Regions from separate parts of the Brevibacillus sp. WF146 genome, predicted to be linked through region 2. Evidence: riboswitches for the same ligand, from Rfam matches in the RefSeq annotation. Region 2 holds a riboswitch; each other region holds the start of a gene.
What was found. Region 2 has a riboswitch for cobalamin ahead of A6764_RS04325 (energy-coupling factor ABC transporter permease). Riboswitches for the same ligand answer to the same signal wherever they lie in the genome.

Region 1: another riboswitch for cobalamin. It lies ahead of A6764_RS15655 (ABC transporter substrate-binding protein); the one in region 2 lies ahead of A6764_RS04325 (energy-coupling factor ABC transporter permease).
Region 3: another riboswitch for cobalamin. It lies ahead of cobO (cob(I)yrinic acid a,c-diamide adenosyltransferase); the one in region 2 lies ahead of A6764_RS04325 (energy-coupling factor ABC transporter permease).

Annotation. Positions count from the first base shown of each region.
Region 1 is NZ_CP109943.1:3,133,120-3,142,935, reverse strand. It holds gene A6764_RS15675 (sugar-binding transcriptional regulator) at 1-902, shown strand, start outside; gene A6764_RS15670 (hypothetical protein) at 899-1,231, shown strand; gene A6764_RS15665 (alpha/beta fold hydrolase) at 1,329-1,520, opposite strand; gene A6764_RS15660 (M24 family metallopeptidase) at 1,680-2,774, shown strand; cobalamin riboswitch at 2,791-2,995, shown strand; gene A6764_RS15655 (ABC transporter substrate-binding protein) at 3,233-4,243, shown strand; gene A6764_RS15650 (FecCD family ABC transporter permease) at 4,376-5,392, shown strand; gene A6764_RS15645 (heme ABC transporter ATP-binding protein) at 5,389-6,189, shown strand; gene A6764_RS15640 (sigma-70 family RNA polymerase sigma factor) at 6,301-6,849, shown strand; gene A6764_RS15635 (hypothetical protein) at 6,819-7,832, shown strand; gene lepA (translation elongation factor 4) at 8,108-9,816, shown strand, end outside.
Region 2 is NZ_CP109943.1:893,737-903,552, reverse strand. It holds gene A6764_RS04340 (energy-coupling factor ABC transporter ATP-binding protein) at 48-887, opposite strand; gene cbiQ (cobalt ECF transporter T component CbiQ) at 891-1,682, opposite strand; gene A6764_RS04330 (energy-coupling factor ABC transporter substrate-binding protein) at 1,679-1,966, opposite strand; gene A6764_RS04325 (energy-coupling factor ABC transporter permease) at 1,967-2,728, opposite strand; cobalamin riboswitch at 2,878-3,070, opposite strand; gene A6764_RS04320 (quinone-dependent dihydroorotate dehydrogenase) at 3,160-4,248, opposite strand; gene ald (alanine dehydrogenase) at 4,577-5,701, opposite strand; gene A6764_RS04310 (PucR family transcriptional regulator) at 5,830-7,065, opposite strand; gene lpdA (dihydrolipoyl dehydrogenase) at 7,187-8,566, opposite strand; gene A6764_RS04300 (dihydrolipoamide acetyltransferase family protein) at 8,580-9,816, opposite strand, start outside.
Region 3 is NZ_CP109943.1:3,798,678-3,808,493, reverse strand. It holds gene A6764_RS18800 (MDR family MFS transporter) at 1-66, shown strand, start outside; gene A6764_RS18795 (DUF3817 domain-containing protein) at 306-596, shown strand; gene A6764_RS18790 (DUF2179 domain-containing protein) at 777-1,295, shown strand; gene A6764_RS18785 (M15 family metallopeptidase) at 1,436-2,146, opposite strand; gene A6764_RS18780 (M23 family metallopeptidase) at 2,513-3,043, shown strand; gene A6764_RS18775 (hypothetical protein) at 3,128-3,649, shown strand; cobalamin riboswitch at 3,741-3,955, shown strand; gene cobO (cob(I)yrinic acid a,c-diamide adenosyltransferase) at 4,158-4,706, shown strand; gene cobD (threonine-phosphate decarboxylase CobD) at 4,706-5,815, shown strand; gene cobU (bifunctional adenosylcobinamide kinase/adenosylcobinamide-phosphate guanylyltransferase) at 5,788-6,351, shown strand; gene cobS (adenosylcobinamide-GDP ribazoletransferase) at 6,348-7,088, shown strand; gene A6764_RS18750 (histidine phosphatase family protein) at 7,094-7,726, shown strand; gene cbiB (adenosylcobinamide-phosphate synthase CbiB) at 8,043-9,011, shown strand; gene cobJ (precorrin-3B C(17)-methyltransferase) at 9,039-9,816, shown strand, end outside.

The sequences.
Region 1 (9,816 bases), 2.2 Mb from region 2:
TGACGCAGGCGGAAATCGCTAAGAAGATGGGCGTCTCGCGGCCAGTCATCTCCAAGCTGCTGCAGCGGGCGAAGGATACGGGCATCGTGGAAATTTTCATTCGTGACGAGACCGTCAGCATGGTGGAGTTGGAGCAGCAGTTGGAGGCGGCCTACGGCATCGATGAAGTGATCGTGGTTCCCGCTCACGGCAGCGACAACGAGGAGATTGTGAAACAGCAGGTGGCCAAGGCGGCCGCCCAGCATCTGACCCGCTGGATTCGCAATAAAAAGCGGGTCGGCATTTCTTGGGGGACGACGCTGTACCACCTGGTTAACGAATATCCCTATGAAAAGCACCATAAAATGAAGGTATACCCTTTGGTCGGCGGCATCGGGCGGCATCGCATCGAGATTCACTCCAACCAATTGGCGTACGAGTGGTCGAAAAAGCTGGGCGGAACCTGCCAGTTCTTATATGCGCCGGCCATCGTGGAGTCAGTGGAACTGAAGCGGCAGCTGCTGGAGTCCTCGGATATCGGAGCGCTGCTTGAAGAAGCGAAAAAGGTGGAACTGGCTGTGGTCGGCGTGGGCAATCCGTTCGAATCGACGATGGAGCAGATGGGCTACCTGAAAGCGGAAGACATCGAGCATCTGCGGGCCGCCCAGGCGATCGGCGACATCAGCTCCCGCTTTTACAACCGGGACGGCGAAGAAATCGGCAACTCCCTCAACGATCGGGTGATCGGACTGGAGCTGGCCGATTTCCGGAGGATTCCCACCGTCGTTGGCGTCGCTTCCGGCACCAAAAAGCTGGAAGCGGTCTGGGGCGTGCTGCAGGGCGGCTATTTTGACAAACTGGTAATCGACGAAGCGCTGGCGGAGGCACTGCTGGCGAAGGCGCAAAGGGGGGAGAGCAGATGAGGAAGAAAAAGATGGAAGCAGCCCTGTACTGTCTGTCGTGCATGAACGAAACGGTACACGAAGTGACGTACATCGACGACATCCTGTACGAGGTGAGGTGCGAGACGTGCGGCAAGACGGATGCACGGACCTCGGGCATCGAAAAGGAGCTGTACCTGAATTACCTGCACCGCATCATGAGCAAGCCGAAGCGGGTGAAGGAGGAAGTCGAGGGCAGCATCCCCCATTTTCTCAAATCGCTCCCTTACCGCGTACTCAGCAAGCCGTTCCGCACATACTCGGAGTTTAAGGATTTGTGGAACTTTTGCCGGAAAAAATCTGACGGATAGGCCGGAGCCTCTGGGGCACCGGCTTTTTTACGTTTTCATCCGCCCGGTCCAAGAGCTGACCCAACTGGACGGATGCCTCTGCGCTCACCTTACATCGTCAGTCTCGCCTCCAACCGATTAAGACAAACTCCCGGCACCATTCGTTAAACGGCCCGGCGCCCCGGGTGACGACCTGATGCTTGACGCCGGGAATCAGGGCCAGCCGGGCGTGGGGCAGGTGCTCGGCCAGCATCCGGCCGTATGCGTACATCCGCTTGTCCTGCTGGCCGTAGACGAGCAGAACCGGCACGCGGATTTCCTGCAGCCGTTCGGTGCAGCGGTAGCGATGGCCCGCCGCGTACAGCCGGCACAGGGTGCGGGCGTCGGTTTTTTTTGCCCGTCCGCTTCTTTTTTTCCCGGGGACATGGTATCCTCGCAGTAGAAACCAAGAGAAAGCAGGGTGAGCGAGTTGTACCAGGAGCGCATGCAGCAGTTGCGCGCGTATATGGAAAAGGAAGAGCTGGACGCGGTGTTGATCACCTCGCCCAAACACGTTTACTATCTGACCGGCTTTTTTACGGAACCCCACGAACGGTTCATGGGCCTCATCATCCCGGCGCAGGGCGAACCGTCGCTGATCGTCCCGGCGCTGGATCGCGAAGCGGCGGCCGAGGCGGCGTCCGGCGTCAAGCAGATTCTGACGCATACCGATACGGACAATCCGTACGACGTGTTGAAACAGGCGCTGCCCGCCGGGTTGACGCGGCTGGGCATCGAAAAGAGCCACATGACCGTGGAGCGCTTCGAAGCGATGAGCGCGGTCGTGGCGGCAGCGCGGTACGCCGATGTGGAAGAGCCGCTCCGCGAAATGCGGCTGATCAAGTCGGCGGAGGAAGTGGCCCGCATCAAGCACGCCGTGCGGCTGGTGGAAGAGGCGCTGCGCGAGAGCCTGAAAAAAGTGAAACCGGGCGTCACCGAGATGGAGATCGTCGCCGAACTGGAGTACCAGATGAAGCGGCTGGGGGCGGACGGGCCGTCGTTTGACACGATGGTGCTGGCCGGGGAAAAATCGGCGCTGCCGCACGGAACTCCGGGCAGCCGGCAGGTGCGCGAGGGAGAACTGCTGCTGTTTGACCTGGGCGTGGCGGCTGACGGCTACGTGTCCGACATCACCCGCACCTTTGCGGTCGGCGAGATCAGCCCGCAGCTCCGGGAGATCTACGAGACGGTGCTCGCGGCCAACGAAGCGGCCATCGCCGAGGTGCGCCCCGGCGTCACGCTGGCTCACCTCGACCAGACGGCTCGCCGCGTGATCGAGGAGAAAGGGTACGGCCCGTATTTCATGCACCGTCTGGGCCACGGGTTGGGCATGGACGTCCACGAGTATCCGTCGGTTCACGGGCAAAACCAGGCAGTGCTTCGTCCCGGCATGGTCTTCACGATCGAACCGGGGATTTACCTCCCCGGCGTGGGCGGCGTGCGGATCGAGGACGACGTGCTGGTGACGGAAAACGGCAGCGAGGTATTGACGCAGTTCCCGAAACAGCTGACCGTCATCGGGTAAGGCTCAGACGAAAAAACGGAATAGCGCGTTTCACGGTGCCGTCCGGGTGCAGGTGCGCCCGGGCGCTTAAAAGGGAAGTTCGGTGAAAGTCCGACGCGGTCCCGCCACTGTGACGGGGAGCGCCCTGCGACAGCCACTGTCTCGCTTGATTCGGGGAGATGGGAAGGTGCAGGGGGCGATGAACCCAAGCCAGGAGACCTGCCGTGAAGCGATCACGCTCAACCCACGAGGATGGGGATGTGTGGAAAGCAGGGAACGGAAAGAAAAGGCGCCCCGCGTCTGTTCTTTTGTCGTGTCCGCATGCAGACTGGCATCTCTCGTCCAACACGGGGGATGCTTTTTTGTTGCTGCGGAACACGTGGGAAAAAGGTTTACAACGAGCGGGCGAGACCGTATCATGGAGGTTTTGTATAAAACGTAATGATTGCGATTATCAAATATGCAGAGGAGGACGTGTCATGAAAAAATTTCGTTTCAATTCCCGCTTTTGGCTGGTCAAAACAGTGCTGCTTGCCCTTCTCCTGTCGGCGTGCGGCAGTTCCCACCCGGACGACCGTCAACAGCAACCGGCCGCAGAGCCTGCAGCAGCGGAAGCGGCGCAGCCGGTTACCGTTCAAAACGGCGATCGCGTGCTGACCTTTGAACAGCCGCCCAAACGGGCCGTCACGCTGAATCAGCACACGACGGAAATCATGCTGGCCTTGGGTCTGGCAGACAGGATGGCGGGAACGGCCTATCTGGACGACCGCATTTTGCCGGAATACCGGGAAGCGTATGAAAAAATCCCCGTGCTGTCCAAGACATACCCGTCCAAGGAGGTGCTGTTGGCGGCGGAACCGGATTTCGTCTACGCCGGATGGAAAAGCGCCTTCACCGACAAAGCGGTGGGCACGGTGGAAGAGCTGGAGAAGCTGGGGATCAAGGCGTATCTGCATCAGTCCTCCAACATGACGTCGCCCACACTGGAAGACGTGTACACGGACATCCGCAACATCGGCCGCATTTTCCGCGTGGAAGCAAAGGCGGACGAGCTGATCGCCCGGATGAACGAACGGATGGAGCAGATCGCCAAGCGGATCGGACAGCCGGAAAAACCGCTGCGCGTGTTTGTCTACGACAGCGGGGAGGATCAGCTGTTGACGGCCGCCAACAACTACATGACCCGCTTGATCTCGATGGCGGGCGGCAAAAACATCTTCGACGACATCCCCAAGGGCTGGGCCACCGTCAACTGGGAAGAGGTTGTCAACCGGCAGCCGGACGTGATCGTCATCGTCGACTACGGCGACAAGACCGTCGAGCAAAAACGGGAGCTGCTGCTGTCGAAAAAAGAGCTGGCCGACCTGCCGGCCATTCGAAACCAGAAGCTGATCGTCCTCCCTCTCTCCGCAGCGGCAGAGGGGGTCCGGGCGCCAATGGCCCTGGAGACGCTCGCCAAAGGATTCTATCCGGAGAAGTTTCAAGACTAAGGCCGTGCGGGCGGGACGGAGCCGTCCTCTCCCGCCGCCTCACCACATTCGACAGGAGGGATTGGTTTGCGGAAAGCAGCGTTTTTCATCGGGGAGAGAGGCCGGGGTTGGTTCTGCGCGGTTCTCGTCGGTCTGACGGCTCTCCTGCTGGCGTCCGTCACGTTTGCCGTTACGCTGGGCTCGGTTGACATTCATCCCCGTACGGTCTGGGGAATTGCCCTGTCCAGGCTGCCGTTTTTCGGCGAATGGGTGCAGCCCGACTGGTCAAAGGCGGCGGAGACGATCATTTGGGAGATTCGGCTCCCCCGCGTCCTGCTTGGCGCCCTCGTCGGGGCCGGCCTCTCCGTAGTCGGGGCGGCCATCCAGGCGCTCGTCCGCAATTCCCTTGCCGATCCCTACATCCTGGGCGTCTCCTCGGGGGCGTCTGTCGGGGCCGCGTCGGTCATGCTGTTTGGCGCGTTCGGGCTGTATGGCCAGTACGCCCTGTCCGTCGGCGCGTTTACCGGATCGCTTGGCGCCCTCCTGCTGGTCTTTTTCCTCTCCCGGCTCGGCGGGCAAAACGCCACCGTTCGCCTGCTGATGGCGGGCATCGCCGTGTCTGCCGTCTTGTCCGCCGCGACCAGCCTGCTCGTCTTTTCCTCTCCCCAAGAACACGGCATTCAGGCCGTGCTGTTCTGGATGACGGGCAGCCTGGCCGGCGCCAAATGGGAGTTTCTCGCCCTCCCGGCTGCTGCCGTGACCGCCGGGCTTGCGTTTCTTCTGACCCGCTACCGGTCGTTGAACGCCATGCTGATGGGCGAGGAGACCGCCCGCACGCTCGGGGTGCATGTGGAACGGTTCCGCAAGGGGCTGCTCGTGATTACCGCGCTTTTGACCGGCGTGATGGTGGCCATCAGCGGCGCAATCGGATTCGTCGGGCTGATGATGCCTCACATCGTGCGGATCGTCGTCGGCTCCGACCATCGGCGGGTGCTGCCCGTCTGCGCCCTGCTGGGAGCGGTATTTCTCGTCTGGGCCGACGTGATCGCCAGACTGGCGTTCGCGCCGCAGGAACTTCCCATCGGGATCGTCACGGCCCTGTGCGGCGGACCGTTCTTTCTCTGGCTGATGCGCCGCAGTTCCTATTCGTTTGGAGGTGATGGACGGTGAACGTGACGGCCCAAGACCTTTCCGTGACGCTCGACAAAAAAGCAGTGCTCCACGATGTCGGCCTGCAGGTCCGGACAGGGGAGCTCGTCGGCCTGATCGGCCCGAACGGGAGCGGGAAGTCGACGCTGTTGAAGAGCATCTACCGCGTGCTGAAGCCGGACGCCGGGCTGATCTCGCTGGACGGCGATGATCTCTACCGGCTGTCGCCGCAGCAGGCGGCCCGGCGGATGGCCGTGGTGCGCCAGGAGTCTTCGATGGAAGTCGACTTCACCGTGGCCGAAATCGTCATGATGGGACGATTTCCGCACAAGCGGTTTTGGGAGGCGGATACCTCCGAGGATCAACAAATCTGTGAGGAGGCGCTGTCCCGGGTGGGGATGCAGGCGTTTGCGCAGAGAAGCTACCTGTCGCTGTCCGGCGGGGAAAAACAGCGGGTGCTGATCGCCAGGGCACTGGCGCAGCAGGCGAAGCTGCTCGTCCTGGACGAACCGACGAACCATCTGGACATTCGATGTCAACTGCACATGCTGGATTTGTTGAAAATGCTGCGGGTCACCGTCCTCGCCGCGCTGCACGACCTGAACCTGGCCGCGATGTACTGCGACCGTCTTTACGTGATCCGGGAGGGACGGATCGTCACCTCCGGCACGCCGGAGAAGGTCTTCACGCCGGAGCTGATCCGCGACGTCTTCGGCGTGGAAGCGGACGTGATGATCCACCCCCGGACGGGGAAGCCGCACATTTTCTTCATGCCGGAGCGGACGGGCGGCAGTCAGGCAGCCGTCTGGCATAGGTGACGTAAGACGTACTTCCGCGCACCTGGACCCGTTTTTCGCCATAAACGTTGTAACATTCCGTCGGCCGGCCGCATCTAAACAGGTGAATGCACACGAAGGGAGGCGCGCCGCGTGGAGAAACTGCAGCCGACGGCGGAAGCGGTGCTGGAACAGATCATGCGGGAATACGGGACGCGCGTGCTTCGCCTGGTCACCTTGATGGTGAAAGACCGCAGCCTGGCGGAAGACATCACGCAGGACATCTTTTTGAAAGCGTACCGTCACCTGCCCCGTTTTCGCGGCGAGAGCAGCATCCGCACCTGGCTCTACCGGATCGCCGTGAACGAGTGCAAAGGGTGCCTGCGCTCCTGGGCGTTTCGCAACCTGCTGCCTCGTTCCTGGATCAGCCGGGAGAGCGACGTGTCCGCGGAGCGGCAGGTCATGGAGCGGGCGCAACGGGACGAGCTGGTTCGCCTGGTGCTGGAGCTGCCGCCGCTGTACCGCCAGGTGATCGCGCTGCACTACTACGCCGATCTGTCCATCGCGGAAACGGCCGAGGTGCTTGGCGTGACGGAGGGAACGGTCCGGACACGGCTGCACCGCGCCCGGCAGCAGTTGAGACAGCGGATGGCGTCAAGGGAGGAATGGGAATGGAACGGGACCAATGGCTGCGAGAGCTGAAGGAGCGGGCCGACGAAACGGTGTGCAAGGACGTGACGTTTACCCCCGGAATGGAAGAAGCCGTGCGAAAGCGCATCAGACAGCGGTCGCAGCGGCAGAGGCGCGGACCGCTTCTGGCGTCGGCGTCCGCCGCGGTGACGCTGCTGGCCCTGTGGATGTGGTGGCCCGATGCGCTGCAGCCCAAGCAGCCGACCGCCCCCGGCCCCGCGCCGGAGACAACCGTACCCCCGCTGTTCGGCCTCGTCTCCTCTCCTCCCGTGCTGTGGAACCCGTCGCCGCAGACGGAGACGGTCCATGACGGCAAACCGTTCCGCTACGTCGGCGAGAAGCCGGTGCGCATCATCACGGATGAGCTGTACGAAGGACAGATGCAAAACGTGTTCTGGCTGCTGAATGGCCCGTTTGCCCCGGAAGTGAATCTGGTCGGGTGGAGCACCGAGGGGGAGCGCGTGGAGCTGGGCAGCTACCGGGTGGCGGGACCGCAGTATGACGCGGACGGCCATTTTCCTTCCGGGATCGTACTGCCGCATGCGGGCATCTGGAAGCTGCAGGTCGTCTCCGGCGGCAAGCATTTCGGACAGGTGTTCGTCGAGGTGAAGGAGGGCGTGTCGCCGGCCAACCGGGAACTGGTCACGCCGCTGATTACCCGCTACCTGCAGAGCGTCCGGGGCGATCTGGACTGGCTCGGCGGTGAGCGGGACGTCAAACTGGACGTGATCGGCGTGGAAGCCCCCAATGCGGAGAGCCGGCGCGTGTACGCATGGGTGCAGATCACCGGCAGGGGCGGGGACCATCAGCAGCCCGCGCTCAGCGCCCCGATGGTCTTTGACATCGCGTACAGGGTCTCTCGCGGCGGCAGCGCCGGGTACCAGGTCACAAGCCACCGCATGCCGGAGGACGGCAGCCGTTACCAGAGCAGCCTCGAGTCGATGTTTCCGCCGCAGATCGTGCAGAAACTGAAAAGGTACGGCTCTGCACACTGACAGGGCCGTACCCGGCTGCTGCTCCCCTAATTCTCCCGCCGCCCTCTCCTCCAGAAGGGGTGCGCCCAATCATGCCCCTTCCATCTCCCATCTTCCCTCTCCTTCCGCTCCGCCGCGCTGCAGAAGGCCGAGCCGCGCGCGGCATTTCGTCATGTCCGCTCCGTTCCTGCTTATTGCTCCGCTATCCCGCCTTTGTTATAATTGACGTTAGTGTATTTTTTCGGAACGCGATCTGAAAGCGACTTTTGGATGGCGTGGGAGGGAACAAACAACAGATGGATCGCCGTGAAAGACAGAAACGAATTCGCAACTTTTCCATTATCGCCCATATCGACCACGGAAAGTCAACCCTGGCGGACCGCATTCTGGAGCTGACCGGGGCGCTTTCGGCCCGTGAAATGGAAGACCAGTTTCTGGACACGATGGAGCTGGAAAAGGAGCGCGGCATCACGATCAAGCTGAACGCCGTGCGGTTGAATTATAAAGCGGATGACGGAGAGGAGTACATCCTGCATCTGATCGACACCCCCGGGCACGTCGACTTCACGTACGAAGTGTCCCGCAGCCTCGCCGCCTGTGAAGGGGCGCTCCTGGTGGTGGACGCCGCCCAGGGTATCGAGGCGCAGACGCTGGCCAACGTCTACCTGGCGCTGGACAACAATCTGGAGATCATCCCGGTCATCAACAAGATCGACCTGCCCAGCGCGGAGCCGGAGCGCGTCAAGCAGGAGGTGGAGGACGTCATCGGGCTGGACGCCAGCGACGCCTGCCTCACCTCGGCCAAAGCGGGCATCGGCATCAAGGACGTGCTGGAGGCGGTGGTGAAAAAGGTGCCGGCGCCAGAGGGCGACCCGGACGCGCCGCTGCAGGCGCTGATCTTCGACTCCTACTTTGACCCGTACCGGGGCGTGATCGCGTCCGTGCGGATTGTCAACGGTACGCTGAAAAAAGGCATGAAAATCAAGATGATGGCCACCGGCAAAACGTTTGAAGTGACGGAAGTGGGCACCTCCACGCCCCGCCAAACGCCGGTTGACGAACTGTCCGTCGGTGACGTGGGCTACGTCGCCGCCTCGATCAAGACGGTGGGCGACACCCGCGTCGGGGATACGATCACCGATGCCAACCGGCCGGCCGCCGAGCCGCTGCCGGGTTACCGCAAGATCAATCCGATGGTGTTTTGCGGTCTTTACCCGATCGACACCAGCGAGTACAACGACCTGCGCGAGGCGCTGGAAAAGCTGCAGTTGAACGACGCGTCGCTGCAGTTCGAACCGGAGACCTCGCAGGCGCTCGGCTTCGGCTTCCGCTGCGGCTTCCTCGGGCTTTTGCACATGGAGATCATCCAGGAGCGGATCGAGCGCGAGTTTAACATCAACCTGATTACCACCGCGCCGAGCGTCGTCTACCGCATCACCAAGACGAACGGCGAAGTGATCGAGATCGACAACCCGTCGAAAATGCCGGAGGCGCAAAAAATCGAGCAGATCGAGGAGCCGTACGTCACCGCGACGATCATGGTGCCCAAGGATTACGTCGGCGACGTGATGCAGCTCTGCCAGGGCAAGCGCGGCGACTTCCTCGACATGCAGTACATGGGGGAAAACCGCGTCCAGCTCAAGTACGACATGCCGCTCTCCGAGATCGTCTACGACTTCTTCGACCTGTTGAAGTCGGGCACCAAGGGATACGCTTCCTTTGACTATGAACTGGCCGGCTACAAGCCGTCCAAGCTGGTGAAAATGGACATCCTGCTCAACGGCGAAGTGGTCGACGCGCTGTCGTTCATCGTCCACCGCGACAGCGCCTACCAGCGCGGACGCGTCATCTGCGAAAAGCTGAAAGAACTGATTCCGCGCCAGCAGTTTGAAGTGCCGATTCAGGCCGCCATCGGCCACAAGGTGATCGCGCGCGAGACGATCAGCGCGCTCAGGAAAAACGTGTTGGCCAAGTGTTACGGCGGCGACATCTCCCGAAAGCGCAA
Region 2 (9,816 bases):
GCGTCAAAAAAGCGTCATGCGAACGGCCAACGGTTTCAGCCGCTTCGTTACAGCGAACGCAGCCGCTCCGCCAGTTCGCCCGGCGTCCGGGGCAGGCCGCGGCCGAGCCGTTCTTTCACATGGCCGGGGATGGCTTCCCACAGCTCCAGTACGGCGGGCGGTTTCATCCGCAAGTCGGCCAGGATGTCCCGGCGGGCAAAGACCCGCTCCGGCTCCCCGGCCAGCACAAGCCGCCCCGCGTCCATCACAAACACCCAGTCCGCCCAGGCAAACGCGAAATCCAGGTCATGCGTCGCCATCACAATCGTGGTGCCTGCCGCATGGATGCGCTCCAGCTCGCGGACAAAGGCCTCCGTCTGCCACGGGTCCAGGTAGGACGTCGGCTCATCCAGCAAAAGCAGTTCCGGCTCCATCACCATCACGCCGGCCAGTGCCACCCGCCGCTTCTGGCCGAGACTCAGATGGTGAACCGGGGTGTCGGCCCACTCACTCATCCCGAACGCCTCCAGTGTCCGCCGCACTTTTTCCTTGATCTCGTCTTCCGGCAGATGGAGGTTGCACAGTCCGTACGACAGATCCTCGGCGACGGTGGCGGCGATCAACTGCTGTTCCGGGTCCTGAAACACAAGGCCCACGTTTCGTTTGAGCGCCTGCAGTTCCGCACGGCGAGCGCTGATCGGCACGCCTTTCCACAGGACCTGTCCCTTTTGCGGGCGAAAAATGCCGTTCGCATGCAGAAACAGCGTCGACTTGCCGCAGCCGTTGCGGCCGAGCAGCGCGCATCTCCGGCCGGCGGGCACGGCCAGCGTCACGCCGTTCAGCGCCGGCTGGCGGGCGCCCGGATAGGTGTAATGCACGTCGGCAAACTCAAGCACATGCGTTGTCACGTCTCATCCTCCGATCCACCATTCCCATGCCGCCAGCAGCACGCATCCGGCCAGCGCCTCCCGCTCGTGCCGCTTGGAGCGGACATGTGCCGACAGGCCGACGACGCGAAAGTCCTCCGTGAAGCCTCTCGCCATCATGCCCAGGTACACCTGCCGATACCGGAGCATCGCTCTTCCGAACAACCGGGTGACCAACCTGCCGGTGTCGCGGAGCGCCGCGCGAACTCCCTGATAACCGCCCCTCGCGATTTGCGCGGTCCGCAGCCAGGCTGCCGTTTCCAGAAACACAAACACGAAGCGGTACATGATCATCACGAGATCGGTCAGGACCGCCGGCAGGCCGATGCGGCGCAGCACCTGGAGCAGCTCGGCAAACGGCACGGTAAAGAGCACGAAATAAAAGCACGACAGTGCCGCGAGGGAGCGGCACAAGAGGGTCGCCGCCCGCGCGACGCCGTCCGTTGTCACATAGGCCACCCAGCCTCCCCACTGCCAGGCGGCCAGGACATTCGCGCCGCTGCCCCACCCCGTTACAGGCGCCACTTCCACCAACAGGGCCGGCATTCCCGCCGCCAAAAACGACAGCGCGAGAACGAGGCCGACCAGGTAGACGCGACAGGGGATGCGGGCGTAGCCGACGATCCAGACGCTGATCCAGACAAAGGCGGCGAGCTGCACCGGCGGATGGCTGGCCAGGACGATCAGCATCAGCGCCAGGGCAAACAGCAGCTTGCGCCCGGGTGACAGGCGGCGCAGCCGGTTGGTGTAGGCGAGCGCATCCAACTGCCCGATCATTGTTCCTTGCTGTTGTTCAACCGGCCCCGGTACAGGCCGATTGCGTATCCGATAAATCCGGCGCCCAAGGCGGCCTGCACGGCGAACAGCAGGCTCTCCGTCTCGCCGCCCGGCGGCTCCAGCAGCGGCTGGAACCACGGCTCATAGCCGGGGGCCACTTCTTTGATCGCTTCTTCCGCCGCGCCGTCCGACCCGCCAAACTCCGAATCTTTCACCAATACCAGCGGCAGCGCGGCCAGCACCGCCACCAGCAGCAAAAGCACCCAGTTGGACCAGCGTTTCATTTACATCCCCTCCCGTTTGAGCAGCGGCAGCTGCATCAGCTCTTTTGCGTTGTACGACTGCAGCCAGTTCCAGACGAGCACCGTCAGCAGCCCCTCGCTTACGGCCAGCGGAACCTGGGTCAGCGCGAAAATGCCGGCAAATTTGGCGAACGAGGCGGCGACACCGCCGGAAGCGGCCGGAAACGCCAGCGCCAACTGCAGCGACGTCACCACGTACGTGCTCAGGTCGGCCAGGGCCGCCGACAGGAAGACAGCCAGCCGCTGGCCGCCGTTGGCCCGAAGCACCAGCCGATACACCCCGTAGGCGACAAACGGCCCGACCACCGCCATGGAAAACGCGTTGGCGCCCAGCGTGGTCAAGCCTCCGTGGGCGAGCAGCAGGGCCTGGAACAGCAGCACCAGGGTGCCCAGCACCGACATCACCAGCGGGCCGAACAGGATGGCTCCCAGGCCCGTCCCGGTCGGGTGGGAACTGCTCCCGGTCACGGACGGAATTTTCAGCGCGGACAGGACAAAGGTAAACGCCCCCGCCACGCCTAACAACAGCTTCAATTCGGGGTTATCCTGGACCAGCCGCTTGATGGAGCGCAGGCCCAGCAGGAAAAAGGGCAGAAACACGGCCCACCAGAACAGCGACCAGCCCACCGGCAAAAAGCCTTCCATGATGTGCATGGCGTATCCGGTCTCAGGCTCATTCAGTACAAAGTACAGGACAAATCCGGTCACAAGCAATCCGCTCATCAGCGAACGCGAACGGCTCATTCAGCATCCTCTCCCTATCTGGTTCGACATCGAACGTCCAAGAAAAAAACTCATCCGGCCGGATGAGCTTTGCGCAATGTCAATAGACGACTACTCCCTGAAACGAAACAGTCGTGCTGCCTGGGCTCACCTCTCCTTTCCTCGAAGGCTTTTGGGTGCGGCAGCTAGGTAGGTCTCCTGGCTTCCAGATCATCACGCTCTTTTGCCTTCCCCGTCCGGCGACCGGCGAGTGGCCTGTCAAAAGAGAATTCCCTGGTTACAGTGGCGGGACCGCTCGGGATTTTCACCCGATTCCCTGTTACCCCTTATATGCATAAGGGCACCTAGCTCCGTTGTATTCCGTTTTCCATCATTTTCTTGGACGTTTGCGTCCATTATATACGAACCCCCGCGAAAGCAAAAGGGGAGAATCGCTTTTGCCCCGAGGTGCGCTATCGCGCGTCCACGCCCACCGCGTCGCTGATGCGGGCAAACCCGTCCCGCTTCAATAGCTGCACCAGCCGTTTGTTGATCTGGCGGGCGATGCCCGGCCCGCGGTAGATCATCCCCGTGTACACCTGCACCAGGCTGGCGCCGGCGCGAATCTTGCGGTAGGCGTCGTCGCCGGTGAAGATACCGCCCACTCCGACGATCGGCACCTTGTCCCCCACTTCCTGGTAAATTTCTCTTACCCAGGCGGTGGACCGCTCCTCCAGCGGCTTTCCGCTCAAGCCGCCCGCCTCCTCGGCGTAGGGATGGCTCTCCACCCCATCGCGGGACAGCGTCGTGTTGGTGGCGATGATGCCGGCCGCCCCCTCGGCCACCGCAGTCCTGACCACGTCACTCATCTGCTCGTCCGCCATGTCGGGCGACACCTTCACCAGGATCGGCTTCGCCTTGACGCCGCGCATCTCCAGTTCGGACGCCTTGGCCTTCACTTCGCGGATGATGGCCCGCAGGCTTTCCGACTCCTGCAAATCGCGCAGGTTGGGCGTGTTGGGCGAACTGACGTTGATCACAAAGTAGTGGCCGTACGGATAGAGCAGGTCCAGGCACTTGCTGTAATCGGCCGCCGCTTCCTCATTGGGCGTCAGCTTGTTCTTGCCGATGTTGATGCCGATCGGGATGTCGGCATAGGCGTAGTCCACCAGGTTTTGCGAGGCGGTGTAGGCGCCGTAGTTGTTGAAACCCATGCGGTTGATCACCGCCTGCTGCTCCGGCAGGCGGAACAGCCGCGGCTGCGGATTGCCCGGCTGTCCCTGCGGCGTGATCGTGCCCACTTCCACGAACCCGAAGCCCAGCGAAGCCAGCGCGTGGTAGACTTCGGCGTTTTTGTCAAATCCGGCGGCCAGTCCCACCGGATTGGGAAAGCGGATGCCCCAGAGCTTTGTCTCCAAACGTTCGTCGCGGAACTGGTACACCATCTTCAGGATGCTTTTGCCCGGTGCGGAGTTTTCCACTGACCGGAGCACGTGTATGGTCTTCTCGTGCGCCTCTTCCGCGTCCATCTGAAACAGGAACTTTTTGACCAGTTGATACATCGCTGCACTCCTCACTCGTTCTACTGCCTAGTAGCATACCATATTTGCAAAAGGGTACGCACTACGAGAGAAGTACCCTTTCCCTCCGGTTACGGAAAACCTTCTGCCAATATCTAGGGAAGACACTGGTCCATCCGCAGCAGGCGGCTATTCCGTCACAACTCCTCCTGCCTGCCGGCAGCCGGCGCCTTTAGCAACTATTATCCTCATTCCCTATGCCTGTATTCTCTCAAACCCGATCTCCCGGCAAAAAAACTGCCCGCCCCGATCGGCAGGGCAGGCAGTTGGTCACGGTTGTGCTGTGTCGGCTGGGATCGTCCCGGCCCGGTCAGTTTTTCACCAGCAGCACGTCGTCGATGGAGACGTACGGCAGGTTGTGCGCTTCGGCGACGGCCTTGTAGGTCACTTTGCCGTCGATCACGTTGACCCCTTTGGCCAGCGCGCGGTTCTCCAGGATCGCTTGGCGGTAGCCCTTGTTGGCCAACTGAACGGCGTAGGGCACGGTCACGTTGGTCAGGGCCAGCGTGGAAGTGCGCGCCACCGCGCCCGGCATGTTGGCGACCGCGTAGTGGATCACGCCGTGTTTTTCGTAGGTCGGGTTGTCGTGGGTGGTGATGCGGTCGATCGTTTCGATGGATCCGCCCTGGTCGATGGCCACGTCGACGATCACGGAGCCCGGCGCCATCGTTTTGACCATTTCTTCCGTCACCAGGCGAGGCGCACGGGCGCCCGGGATGAGCACGGCGCCGACGAGCAGGTCCGCCTTTTTCACCGCGTTGGCGATGTTGAACGAGTTGGACATCAGGGTTTGCACGCGGCCTTGGAACAGGTCTTCCAGTTGGCGCAGGCGATCGGCGTTCACGTCGATGATGGTGACGTTGGCGCCCAGGCCGACCGCCATTTTGGCCGCGTTGGTGCCGACGATGCCGCCGCCGATGATGACCACTTCACCCTTCTGCACGCCAGGCACGCCGCCGAGCAGCACGCCCTTGCCGCCGTACGGCTTTTCCAGGAACTGCGCGCCGATCTGCACCGCCATGCGGCCGGCCACTTCGGACATCGGCATCAGGAGAGGCAGTGCGCCGTTGTCCAATTGGATGGTTTCGTACGCGATCGCCACCACTTTTTTCTCCATCAGGGCGCGGGTCAGTTCCGGTTCCGGCGCCAGGTGCAGGTAGGTAAACAGGATCAGGCCTTCGCGGAAGTAGCCGTATTCGGACGGAAGCGGTTCTTTTACTTTCATCACCATATCGGCTGCCCAGGCTTCCGCCGCCGTCGCGACGATCTCCGCCCCAACCGCCGTGTAATCGTCATTGGTAAAGCCGCTGCCCAGGCCTGCACCGTTTTCGATGCGAACCGTGTGGCCGTTTTGCACCAGTGCAGCCACGCCGGCAGGCGTAATGGCTACGCGATTTTCGTTGTTCTTGATCTCTTTGGGAATCCCTACAATCATGGTAGTACGTCCTCCTTCGCAACGCCGATTAACGTGTGTACTACCATTGTACAGCGTTTTCAGGACGCGTTTCCTTGGGGATTCCCTTAATCTTTTCGCCTCTCTGTTTGTGTGTTTTCACAAACGAACTAGCGTTCCCGGTCCAACTTGTCCATTTTCAGTTCCAGATACAACGCGGCGCGCTGGTTCATGTCCTCCAGGTCGACCCGCAGAATCTCCTCGATGCGGCGCAGGCGGTACCCCAGGGTGTTGATGTGGATGTGCAGCCGCTGGGCGGTGACGTTCGCCCGGCCGGCAGCGTCCAGGTACGTCTCCAGCGTCTCCATCAGCGCGGTCTGGTTTTCCCGGTCATACGCCTTGAGCCGGGCCAGCCGGTCGTTTTCGTAGCCCTGCTCCTCGTCCCACTCCTTCAGCTTCAGCAGGTAGCGGTAGATGCCCAGTTCGTGGTACCCGTGGATCCCTTCCGTTTCGCGCGGAAACAGCCGCTTTACCCGGACCGCGTGGAGCGCTTCCCGGTAGCTTTTCACGATGTCGGGGTAGGCCTTGTAGACGCAGCCGTAGCCGGCCGTCACCTGGCCTTCGCGGACGTGGGCCACCAGCTTGCCGAGCGAGTCGGCCAGAAACTGCTCCGTTTTGCGCAGCAGCTCGTCTTTTCCCTCCTTGCCCGAACCGAAGAGGCCGATCAGCAGCACGATCTGTCCGCCATCCACCACCCACAGCAGCTTGTCGCGCATCAGCAGCGGGTAGAGGTACTGCTCCAGCCCCGTTCCGGCCGCCTCGATGACGCAGATGAGGTAGGAGGAAGGCAGCCTCATCTGCAGACTTTCCGCTTTTTGCCGAATCAGCGTGTCGCTGGTGTGATTGCCCAGCAACAGCTCCCAGAGAAACTCCTTGCGCCGCCGCTCCTCCGCCTTCCGCTTTCCCTGCCGCTGCACCAGCCGGGTCACCGCGGCCCGCGCCGCCTGTCGCAAAATTTCGTCGTCTTCCTCGGTCAAGGGACGGTTTACTTCCTGGGCCCAGATGTATCCCAGCACGTCGCTGCCGCGGCGAATCGCGATCGCCACCCGCTTGCCAAGCCCCACCTCGTCTTTTGCCGGAATGTGCACGGGGTCGTCCTTTGTCAACAGCTCCTGAAACACCCCGTCCTTCCACAACCGGGTCAGCACGTGTTCCGGCACCCGCCGGCCCATGATCGTCGACCAGCGGGCCTGGTCGGTGCTTTCCCCGTGGGAGCTGTAGGCGATCAGCCTGTGGTCGGCATCTTCGATCGTGATCGGATTTTGCAGGAGATCCCCGATGATGTCCGCCAGTTCTTCGATATCCGCATGTTGGTACTGCTGAAAGTAATCAGGTTGAACAGACACGGTTCCACCTCTTTGCCGGCCATGTGTACGTGGTTCTATTATACCGGAAAGGCGGAAGGGGGCGGAACAAAAGAAAGCGGGTCACCGCTTTGCCTGCCTGGCAGCGATGACCTGCTTGACGTCATCCGTGAACAGCCTGGCCGATCCCGCCCCGAACCGCCTCCCAGAGCGTTTCGGACAGCGTCGGATGAGGCGCGATCACGTTCTCCGCCGCCTCGGCTGTCATTTCCGTGTGCAGCAGCAGCGCGGCCTGGCCGATCAATTCGGTTGCCCGCGGCCCCACCAGGGAAATCCCCACGATTTCATGATAGCGGGGTTCGATCATGACCTTTGCCTTGCCGGCTGTCTCCTGCAAGATCTGCGCCCTGCCGTTGGCCGCAAAGGGAAACTCGCCGACCAGGATCTCCCCGTAGGCTTCCCGCGCCTGCCGCTCTGTCAGTCCGACAGAGGCCACTTCCGGCGAGGTGTAGATGCAGCGCGGCACCGCGCGGTAATGGACGGTGCGGTCCCCTCCGCAGATGTTGACGGCGCTCACCTCTCCTTCATGAAACGCCACATGGGCGAGCTGGATCCCCCCGATCGCATCGCCCGCCGCGAAAATGTGCGGCAGGTTGGTCTGCATCCGCTCGTTCACCTCGATCCCGCGCGAAGTGACGCGCACCCCGATCCGTTCCAATCCCAGACCGGCCACCCGGGGCCTGCGTCCGATGGCCACGAGAACGGCATCTGCGGCGACCTCGATCAGGCCCGCCGGTGTGCGTACCCGCGCAGTTCTCGTCGTGTGATCCAGCGCTTCCACACGGCTGCCCAGATGGACGGTGACCCCCGATTGCTTCAATCCCCGCTCCAGGACGGCGGCAATGTCGGCATCTTCGCCGGGCAGCAGTTGGTCTGCCATCTCGACGACGATCACTTTGCTCCCCATCCGCCCGTACAGCGAAGCGAATTCACAGCCGATCACGCCGCCGCCCACGATCAGAAGCACGGGCGGGGCCGCGTCAAGCGACATGGCGTGACCGCTGTGCAGGATCCACTCGCCATCGAACGGCGCAAACGGCAGGGCGACGGGCTCCGCGCCGCTGGCGATGAGAAAGCGGTCCGCTTCCAGCCGCTGTTCACCGTCCGTCCGCTCAATGCGCAGCCGGTGCTCGTCGATGAATGCCGCCTTCCCGCGTATGACCTGCACCTGGTTTTTCTTCATCAAGTGATGAACCCCGCTGGTCAGCCTGCGCACAATGCCCTGCTTGTACGCCTGCACGTTTTTCCAGTTGACGCGGGCCGCTTCCGCCGGCACGTCGATGCCGAAGCGGCCGGCGCGCTGAACATGCTGGTACATCTCTGCCGACTCCAGCAGCGCTTTGGTCGGCATGCAGCCTTCGTTCAGACAGGTGCCGCCCAGTTCCTTTTCCTCGATCAGGAACACCCGTTTCCCCAGGCGTGCGGCGGTGATGGCCGCCACGTACCCTGCCGGGCCTCCGCCAATAATCGCAACGTTTTGCATGTGGGTGTCCTCCCTAGAGCAGCAGGCTGTACGGCTCTTCGAGATAGCGCTTCACCGCCGCCAGGAATGCCGCTGCCGGAGCGCCGTCCAGCACCCGATGATCAAAGGTGAGCGAAAGCGGCAGCATGCTTCGCCGCACAAGTTCGTCGCCGACGAAGACAGGCGTATCCCTCACGGCCCCGACACCGAGAATACCCGTCTCCGGAGGGTTGAGGATCGGGGTAAAGGTTTCCACACCGTATCCGCCCAGATTGGTGATGGTGAAGGTGGAGCCTTTCATCTCATCCGGCGCGAGCTGGTTTTGGCGGGCGCGAACCCCCAGCGACTTGATCTCCCTGGACAGTTCGGCAAGCGACAGCTTCCCGGCCCGCCTGATGACCGGCACCACCAGTCCTTTTTCCAGAGCGACGGCGATGCCCAGATGAACCTCCTCGTACCGCTCGATGCGATCGCCGAGAAACGCGCTGTTCATCTCCTTGCGGCGTGACAGGGCCAGCACCGCCGCCCTGGCGATCAAATCGGTGACGGTCAGCTTCACACCGTAGCGGTCCTGCAGTTCGCCCGACACCTGTTCCTTCATCCGCAGCAAGTCCGTCACATCGGCATGCGCCGTCATGGTGAGCTGGGCGCTCTGCATCAGGCTGTTTTGCATCCGCTCGGCAATCACCCTGCGCATTCCCGTCACCGGGATGTGTTCGGCACCCGTTTCACCAATTGGCCCCTCGTCCGCCGCTGCCTGCCCGGCCGGCGCGTTTCCTTCGTTCTCCCTCGTCGCCAGCACCGCCTCGATATCTTCCTTGGTAATGCGTCCCTGCGGACCCGATCCGGCGATGTTCGTGTAGTCCAGCCCGGCCTCTTCCGCCATTTTGCGGGCCACGGGCGAAATCTTGACGCCCTCCCGCGACCGGGCCGGTGCTCCTCCTGCCAACACCGGTGCTCCTTCTGCCAACACCGTTGCTCCTCCTGCAGCCGGTGCTCCTGTCGCGGCTGTCGCAGACGTCGTCGGCTCCGCAGCCGCCAGCGACGCGGCCGATTCCACCTGCGCAGCGGCCGACACCGCCGCGGGCACTGCCGCTGCCGTCTCGTTCGGTTGGCCTACCACGCCCAGCACCGTGCCGTAGGGAACGACGCCTCCCTCGGCAACGTCAATGCGCAGCAGGACGCCATCGGCCGGTGCTTCCACTTCCATTTCGATTTTTTCCGAGCTGATCTCGACGATGCCCTCTCCCTTTTTCACGGCATCGCCCGCC
Region 3 (9,816 bases), 1.6 Mb from region 2:
GGCGAACGGGTGAAAATTCCCGCTGCACAGGTGCGTCCAAAAACAGCGGAGCGGGAACGGGTGTAGCCGAAAGCGGCGGTCATACGCGTGGGGCTGATCATTCATCGGTCTGCTGACGGACGGGAAGAAGCCCCCTGACATGCGGCAGTTGATGCAGGAGCGGGGGCATCGGCTGCTGACGGGGCTTTCGTTCGCCTGCCGGGCAAGTATGAACGTATGTGGAACGAATCTGGATGTTCAACGTTTTCCAACGGTTTCGTTTATCATTCTGCTAGTGATTGGTTTTCAGCAATGGAGGTGGTCACGTGTTTCATACGCCTATCGGGCGCCTGCGCGCCGTCGGGTATGCGGAAGGCATCTCGTTTCTCGTGCTGCTCGGGATTGCCATGCCGCTGAAGTACTTCTTTCATTATCCGTTGGCCGTCACGATCGTGGGCGCGCTTCACGGCCTGTTTTTTGTGCTGTATCTGATCGCCGTTGTACACGCCGCGAGTGTGCACCGCTGGTCGTTCCTGCGGGTGCTGGGCGCGTTTGTCGCGTCGCTTTTGCCGTTCGGCCCGTTCGTGTTTGACGCGAGGCTGCGCCGGGAGCAGTAGGAGCCGGGCGGCAGGGTCGGGAACTGTACCGTGGAACCCGTTCAATCATCCCGAATAGTCGGGGGGTGGACGTGGTTCTTTTTATTGGGGCCGGCGAGGGCAATTTACACCCGGTCCCGGACGTATTATAATCGAAGCCGTTTAGAGAAGACGCCCGAAAACGGGCTGGAGGGCTAACCAGTGGGATACGAGATCATTCTCATCATTGTCGGCATCAACATCCTCTACGTGTCGTTTTTTACGCTGCGCATGATCCTGGTGATCAAAGGGTACCGGCTGTTGGCCTCCCTGCTGTCGATGGTGGAGGTATTCGTCTACTTGAAAGGGTTGGCGATCGTCCTGGACAATCTGGACAACCCGCTCAATCTGGCCGCGTACTGCATCGGATGGGGAATGGGGGTCTATCTGGGATGCCGGATCGAGGAGTACCTGGCACTGGGGTATGTCACCCTGCAGGTGGTCGTCGATTCGCCGGAGCTTGACCTGCCGGCAAAGATGAGAGAACACGGCTTTGGCGTCACCTCCTGGGTGGCGGATGGCAGAGACGGCAAACGGCTGGTCATGCAGGTGCTGACCAAGCGAAGCAACGAGCAAAAGCTGTGGATGCTGATCAACAACCTGGCGCCGAAAGCGTTTGTCATCTCGTTTGAGCCGAAGCACCTGAAAGGCGGTTTCTGGGTAAACCGGCTGAGAGGCTGAGGGAAGCGGCAGAGACGAACAGCGAATGCAAGCAAAAAACAGCCCGCGTGCACCGGATGGAACACCGGCGGCACAAAGGGCTGTTTTTTGCGTGTGGGAAGCATCTCGCCCGGCTCAAATTCGGCCAGGAGACATTCGCATCATTGAACTTTTCGTTGGAACAAGTCCACAAGTCCGCCGTAGATGGCTTGTCCGTTCGTCTGTCTCGCCCAGTTCAGGGTGCCGTACTCGTAGTGCCACCACTCCTGGGGATAGTTGACGAACCCTGCTTCCGTCATCAGATGGTACAAGAGGCGGCGGTTGTCGCGGATGCGCCGCTCGGTCTCGTCCGGGTCGCGCATGCGTTCAAAGTAGCGGGTCGCTGCCCGCTCGCTGAAGTCGTCAAACGCCGTGCCCATGTCCAACCAGCCGTCCGGCCCCGCAATCGTCAGGTCGACGGCTCCGCCGGACAGGTGAGGGGCGGGCTTGTGCACGTCGACGGTGGGAGAGGCGACGTACTTGTCCAATTCGCGGGCCAGCGCCTCCCCTTCCTGCCAGCCCTGGTCGATCAGCGACTGCTTGAACCGCTCGTACAGCGAAGCCTGCACCCGATGGGAACGCCATCCGTCCAGCACCACCAGCCGATAGCCGTCGGGAAGCCGCCCGGCCGCTTGGGCCAACCGCAGCGCCGCCCCTTCGCGCAGGTACGCTTCCGGGAGGGCACCCTGATAGCCTTGATGGTAGTAGGCGGGGTAGACGGAGATCCTGGGCGAGAGCGTCGAGAGGGGAACCAAGGGATCGCCGCATTCCCGCAGAGGCGGAAGCGGTGCGGAATCGCTGCGCGGCTCGTGCGGAATCGGGGGGTATGTCATACGGGTCACCTCCGTGCTGTGTGTTTGAATGGTTTTGCAGCTATCGTAACGAATCATAGAGATACAGTAAACGGATTCTTTCAGCAAGGATCAATGGGCACACATCCTGCTGCGGCACAAATCCTCACGATTTTTCTTCCCGGAATGATGGCAGCAGGGGTTGGGCTAGCTGCATCGTTATCATACTTGTCATTACCGAGTACTGTTCCAGCGCTTGTGAAAGTGTTTATCTTCTCACAATAAAACACTAGATAATTCCAATATTTTAAGATGGTAGTTAACAAATCTTAATATATATTATATAGTAAATATTGGTATTTGAACAAAGTTGTTATGGGGAGGGAAAACTGATGCTGAAAAAGATGTATGGATTGGTATGTTCAACCGATCAAACACAATGATATTGATCCGGATACCGGAAAAAACCTAATTACAAGATACTTGCATTTGGAGCCCGGAACGTTAAAGTTTACAACTAATAAAACAGTAAGCAAAGGTACAACAATTGCTACCTCTGGTAAAAGTGGAGCCACTGGTTACCATTTACACTTCGATGTAAATGCAAAAGGAATGACTTATCCGGGTGATTACGATACGTTTTCTCCCTGGGTTTTTTGGCCCGAAAAGAGACCTTCACTATTAAATATAGATCTTGGGGGAGATACACAAGGACAACACGAGGAAAAGTTCGACGATCCGGAATACTTCTTCGACTTTTTACTTATCGATTACGTTGGTAAGGACGAATTTTTTAGATGGATGGACTCTATTGAGGAGTCAGAGCGTACAATGACAAACTTTAAAAAATATTTCAAATTAACAGAAAAAGATATCAATAAGATTATGAAGACTTCATTGTCGCCTGAAAGAGAAAAGAAAATTTTGGGTAAATCCTAGATTAACTCCACTTAAAAACACTCTCATGACTTAAAGCGTGAGAGTGTTACATTTTCTATTCAATAACGAAGGAGGACAACCATTTTGCAAAGAAAAACGTACCTATACCTAACTCTTCCCGTAGCCATTGCCGCGATCTTGGTCACCTTTTATACCATTGATTCGTTTGACAGAATCTTCGTATCCTCACCAGAAAGGCAGACCGTTCGTGAAGAAGATGTGCTGCAAACCGTTGCCAGGATAAAAGACAACGTAAAAATCGGCTCATCCAAACAAGAAGTCGCCGCACTGTTCGGAGACCGTTACGTTCTCGTGGATGACCAGGGGGATCTCGAAAACGGCTGTGAAGAATTCTGGCTGTACCGCTTTTTCACAGAGGAGGATTACCAGCCTTCGGTGCCCGACCATGTCATTGATGAAGAAGGAATTCGCAGTGGAAAAGTAGGAGCCGCTTTCTTCATCGGCTGGAAAGATGAACGGGTGTACCTGTACACCATCGCTTACCTTCAAGGCCCGAATCACGATCTACATTTTTACTCCAATGTGAATGGAACCATCGAGGATGAAATCATGAATCCAGACGGCACGACGACTCGCAGCGAATAAGACAGCCCATTGAACCCCCGCTTTTTCCTTCCTATCCACGGCCACTTTTGTTATGATGGAGACAAGTGCCAGTCATGTGCGGCACAGACAGCTTCATACGGAGCAAACAGGTCTTCACCTGCGCGGACGCTTCCGGGTGGGTGAAGTTAAAAGGGAAGTTTGGTGAAAATCCAACGCGGTCCCGCCACTGTAAGAGGGGAGTTTTCCTTCACGGCGACAGCCATCCACTGCTCCAGCGGGAGTGGGAAGGAGAAGGAAAGCGGCGATCCTCAAGCCAGGAGACCTGCCTGTTTTGCGTGTGCACTGATTTCCTTCGGGTCAAAGGAAAAGGTGAGGATTGTCGTGGACGTCGTGTCGACGCTTTGCTTCCTTTGGTTTCCAGGGAAAGCAAGGCGTTTTTTGTTGTTTCTGGAAAGAAAATGTGAACGGTGTTTGCGATGGCCTACAGGGAGCGGACCGTTTGGCGTCGCGTCCCTGGTTGGCCGGCGAGAGGGGAGGAAACGGGCCGATGAACAAACCGGACAACAAGCGGGGACTGGTCCTGGTGTACACCGGGGACGGCAAAGGGAAGACGACGGCGGCACTCGGGCTGGCCGTACGGGCGACCGGGCGCGGCAAGCGCGTCTTGGTGGTTCAGTTTATCAAGTCGCCGGAGCGCACCTACGGGGAAAAGATCGTGTTTGACCGGCTGGGAATCGAGATGGTGCAGAAAGGCGTCGGCTTTACCTGGACCAAAACGCCCGAGGAGCACCGCGCCGCCCTGCGGGAAGCGTGGCGCTACGCCAAGGAGCAGGTAATGGGCGGCCAGTACGACGTGGTGATTCTCGACGAGCTGAACAACGCGCTGGCGATTGAGCGTTTTCCCGTGGCGGACGTGCTGCCGCTGGACGATGTGCTGGACACGATCAAGAACAGGCCGCGCCACGTGCATCTGGTGATTACGGGACGAGACGCGCGGCCGGAAATCACGGCGATCGCCGATCTGGTGACGGAGATGAAAGCGGTCAAGCACTACTATGACGAGGGCATCCCCGCCGTCCTGGGGGTGGAGTATTGATGACGGACGTGCTGGAGGTGTTCGGCCACGGCGGCGATCTGGTCACGGCGGCGGAGCGCTTCGGCGTGGAAGCCGGGCGATTTGTGGATTTCAGCGCCAACATCAACCCGCTGGGCCCCCCAGCCCGCGTGCTGGAAGGACTGCGGGAGGCGCTGCCCCAGGTGGTTCACTATCCCGATCCGGGGCACCGGTCGTTTCGCAGCGCCTTGGCGGCGAAGCTGAACCTGCCGGCGTCGTGGCTTCTGCCGACCAACGGGGCGGCCGAGGCGATGGCCTTGGTGATCTTCGCGCTGCAGCCAAAGACGGTCGGCATCGTCACGCCCTGCTTTTCCGAATATGCCCAACTTTCCAAGCAGTTCGGCGCCCGCGTGCTGGCGTGCCCGGGCCGGGAAGAACGCGGCTTCAAACCGGACGAGGCGGAACTGTACCGGCTGTTTGAACGGGCGGACCTCGTCTTTGTCGGTTCTCCCAACAACCCGACCGGCCTCTTGTATGAACCGGACGAACTGCTGCAGATGGCCGGCTGGACGGCCGAGACGGACACGCATCTGGTGGTCGACGAGGCGTTTCTCGACTTTGTCGCGGAAGAGCGGCAGTTTACGCTGGCCGACAGGCTTTCCCGGTTTCCGCGCGTGCTCGTGATGCGCTCGCTGACGAAGATGTTCGCCATCCCCGGGCTGCGCCTCGGCTACGCCGTCGCCGTTCCCGCGCTGATCGAACGGCTGCGGGGAAAGCAGGTGAGCTGGAGCGTCAACAGTCTGGCGCTTGCGGCCGGGGAGCTCTGTCTGGAGGAATCCGCCTACGCAGCGGATACCAGGCGGCTGATCGCCGAGGAGCGCTCCTATCTGTCCGGCGTCATCGGGAAGGAGTTGGGCTGGCGCGTCTGGCCGGGCGAGGCCAACTTTCTACTCGTGCGCTGTCCGGCTGGACTGACGGCGGCGGAACTGCAGGAGATGCTGGGCAGACGGGGCATCCTGATTCGCAGCTGCGCCATGTACCCCGGCTTGACGCCCGGCGATTTTCGCATCGCGGTCCGCACCCGGCAGGAAAACGACCGCCTGCTGGCGGCCTTGCGGGACGTGTGGAGCGAAAGGAGGGAGCGGCGCTGAGCCTGATCGTGGTGACCGGGGGCGTCCGCTCGGGAAAGAGCCGCTTCGCCGAAGAACTGGCCGCACAGACGGGAAGCCCCGTCTTGTACGTGGCCACCGGCCAGGTATGGGACGAGGAAATGAAGCAAAGGATTGAGCGGCACCGGGCGCGGCGACCCCGAGATTGGGGACTGGCCGAAACGAACGGCACCCTGTCCGCTGCCCTTCCCCAAATGGAGAGGTATCCGGTGGTGCTGCTGGACTGCCTGTCGACGTGGATCAGCACGCGGCTGATGAGCGTGCCGGAAGCGTCCTGGCGGGACGAAGCGATCTCGCGGGCGCTCATGGACGAGGCGGAGCAGTGGCTGGATGCCGCCTGCAGCGGCGGCCGGACCGTCATCGCCGTGACCAGCGAGGTGGGTCTGGGCGGCGTCGCGATGACCAAGCTGGGCCGTTGGTTTGCCGACGTGCTGGGCGACGTCAACCAGTTGGCCGCCAGACGGGCCGATACCGTCTACGCCGTCTTGGCCGGCATTCCCTGGAGGATTAAAGGATGAACGCGTTTTTTCATGCCCTGTCGTTTTTTACCCGCATCCCTGTTCCCTGGCTGCGCCCGTCAGAAGAAGCCTGGAAGAAGAGCGTCGCCTGGTACCCGGCTGTCGGGCTGGTGATCGGCTTCGTGCTGTGGGGGGCGCATCAGGCGGCCTTGTGGGCGTTTGCGCCGCTGACCGCTGCCGTATTGACGATGGCCTGCTGGGTCTACATCACCGGCGGGCTGCATCTGGACGGCTGGATGGATCTGGCGGACGGTCTGGGCAGCAGCCGGCCGCGGGAACAGATGCTGGCGATCATGAAAGACAGCCGGACCGGCGCGATGGGGGTGCTGGCGGCGATCGTGCTGCTTCTGGTCAAGACGGCGGCGCTGGCCGAGCTTGACCGGCCGGGTCTCAGCGCCTGTCTGTTCCTGGTGCCCGCCGCCGCCCGCACGCATGTGCTGCTGGCGATCCGCTGCTGGCCGTACGTCACCGGGGAAAAGGGCATCGGCAAAAGCGTCGGCGAGGCGCTCCGCCCCTGGCACATCGGTATCGGCTATCTGCTGGTGCTGGCGTTGGGCTGGTGGATCGCCGACGTCCGGGCGGTGACTGCCGTCGTGCTGTCGCTCGCGGCCAGCCTGCTGTTTGCCCGCTCCGTCGCCCGCAAGCTGGGCGGCTTGACCGGCGACTGCTACGGCGCCCTGATCGAGAGCGCCGAAGCCGTGATGCTGCTCATCCTGATTGGGAGCTGGTGGCCGTGAGATGGATGTGGGTGAGGCACGGACAGACGGAGGAGAACCGCGCCGGCCGCTACCTGGGACACAGCGATGTGCCGCTGAACGAGCACGGCTGCGCGCAGGCGGAGCAGGTGGCCCGGCTGCTCGCTTCGGAACGTCCGTCGGCGCTGTACACCAGCGATTTGCTCCGCTGCCGGCAAACGGCGGAACGGCTGGCAGCGGTCTGGGGACTGGAGCCCAGGGCCGTTCCCGCTCTGCGCGAGCTGTCGTTTGGCGCGTGGGAGCGGCTTACCTATGACGAGCTGATGGCCCGGGACGGCGAGCACGCCCGCCGCTGGTACGACAATCCGTTCGACTGCGCTCCGCCCGGCGGGGAGACCTTGGCCCAGTTGGGGGAGCGGGTGGATCGCTGGCTGATGCGGCTGACGAAGTCCGTCTCCATGGACGATACGGTCTGCCTGGTGACCCACGGCGGCGTCATCCGCTGGTTTCAGGCGGCCTGGGTGGAAAACGATCCCCGCCGCTACTGGCAGGTGGACGGCGTGGGCCACGGCGCCGTCCTCGTCGCCGAGTGGGACGGACGCCGCTGGACGGCGTCGCAGATTGAAGACAACCCTATTGAATCGAAGGAGAAGCATGTTTCCAGGCAGAGCGACTTGTGAGCCCTACCGAGCGGAGCAGCGATTTGCGGGAAAAAGGAGCGCCACCTTTGCATGGACTGCGCAGCGATACGGCTTTGGCGATCCCCCGCAAATCGATGCGGAGCGTGCAGCCAGTGCTTCCTTGCTGGGCGAGTACGGAGCGGATGCCGGAAACGTGCTTCTCCCCCCAGCAGTCACGTTGTCTACACTGGGACGCCGCTGGACGACGTCGGTGCGGCGCTAGGCAGGCGGGAGATGCGGGAGATTGGAGCTTGCCTGCCTCCCGTCCGGGAAAAAGAACGGAACTTCCGTGAGTGGAAACAAAGAGAGGGACGAGATGAACGAGGCATTGATATTGCTCGCGGCGTACTGGATAGACCGGGTGGTGGGCGATCCGCGCGGCCTGCCGCATCCGGTGGTCGGAATGGGCTGGTGCATCTTGCGGCTGGAGCGGCTGCTGCGCGCGCTGGTCAAGCGGGAAGAGCACCTGAAAGCGGCCGGCCTGCTGTTCCCGCTGTTGATCGCAGGCGGCAGCCTTGTTGTCACCTGGGCACTGCTGTACGCGGCGGGAAGGGTCCATCCCTGGCTGGCCGCCGCCCTGGAAGTCTGGCTGATTTCCGCCACGATTGCCACCAAAGGCTTGGCCGACGCCGGCATGGAAGTTTTTCATCACCTCCGGGCAGGTGATCGGGAGGCGGCGCGCCGGTCGCTCTCCATGGTCGTCGGCCGGGACACGGAGCGGCTGGACGAACCGGAGATTTGCCGGGGGGCGGTGGAGACGGTGGCGGAGAACATCGTCGACGCGATCATCTCTCCGCTGGTGTACGCAGCGCTGGGCGGCGCGCCGCTGGCGATGGCCTACCGGGCGGCCAATACCCTGGACTCGATGGTCGGCTACAAGAACGAGAAGTACCGCAATCTCGGCTGGGCGTCGGCGCGGTTTGACGACCTGCTCAACTTCCTGCCCGCCCGCCTGACCGCCCTGTTGCTCGTCGCCGCAAGCTGGCTGATGCGGCTGGACTGGCGCCAGTGCTGGGCGGTGATCCGGCGCGACGCCCGGCTGCACATGAGCCCCAACAGCGGACTGCCGGAAGCGGGCGTGGCGGGTGCGCTCGGCGTGCAGCTTGGCGGACTCAACTACTACCAGGGCGTGCCGTCCAACCGGGCCAAACTGGGCAATCCCCTCCGGCCGCTCCGCCCGGACGACATCGGCGCGGCGGTCCGGCTGATGAAGCTGGTGTCGGTCCTGGGGCTTGTCGTCTGCATGGCGGCGGCCTTCGGGATATCCGTGAGTACGGGCGAATAGGGACGCGTTATGGAAAGGAGGCTCCTCATGAGCGGAAAATTGTTTGTCATCGGCTTTGGGCCGGGCAGTTTCGACCACATCACCAAGCGGGCCCGGGAAGCGATCGAGGAAAGTGACGTGATCATCGGGTACACCACCTACGTGGACTTGATCCGCGGCCTCTTGACCGGTCAGGAGATCGTCAGCACCGGCATGACCGAAGAGGTGAGCCGGGCGCGGGAAGCCGTCCGGCAGGCGGAAGCGGGCAAAAAGGTGGCGGTGATCTCCAGCGGCGACGCGGGCGTGTACGGCATGGCCGGGCTGGTCTACGAAGTGCTGGTGGAACAGGGCTGGACGCGAGCGAACGGCGTGGAGGTGGAGGTGATCCCCGGCATCTCCGCGATCAACTCCTGCGGGGCCCTGCTGGGGGCGCCGATCATGCACGACGCCTGCACCATCAGCCTGAGTGACCACCTGACGCCGTGGGAACTGATCGCCAAGCGGATCGACGCGGCGGGGCAGGCCGATTTCGTCATCGCCCTGTACAACCCGCGCAGCGGACGGCGGACGCGTCAAATCGTGGAGGCGCAGCGTATCCTGCTCCAGTACCGCTCGCCCGACACCCCGGTCGGCATCGTCAAAAGCGCCTATCGGGAGCGGGAGCGGATCGAGCTGACCACGCTGGCCAACATGCTGGAGCACGACATCGGCATGCTGACGACGGTGATCATCGGCAACTCCTCCACCTTTGTCTACGACGGCCTGATGATTACACCGCGCGGCTATCAGCGCAAGTATACGCTGACGACAGACGAACAGGCGCTGA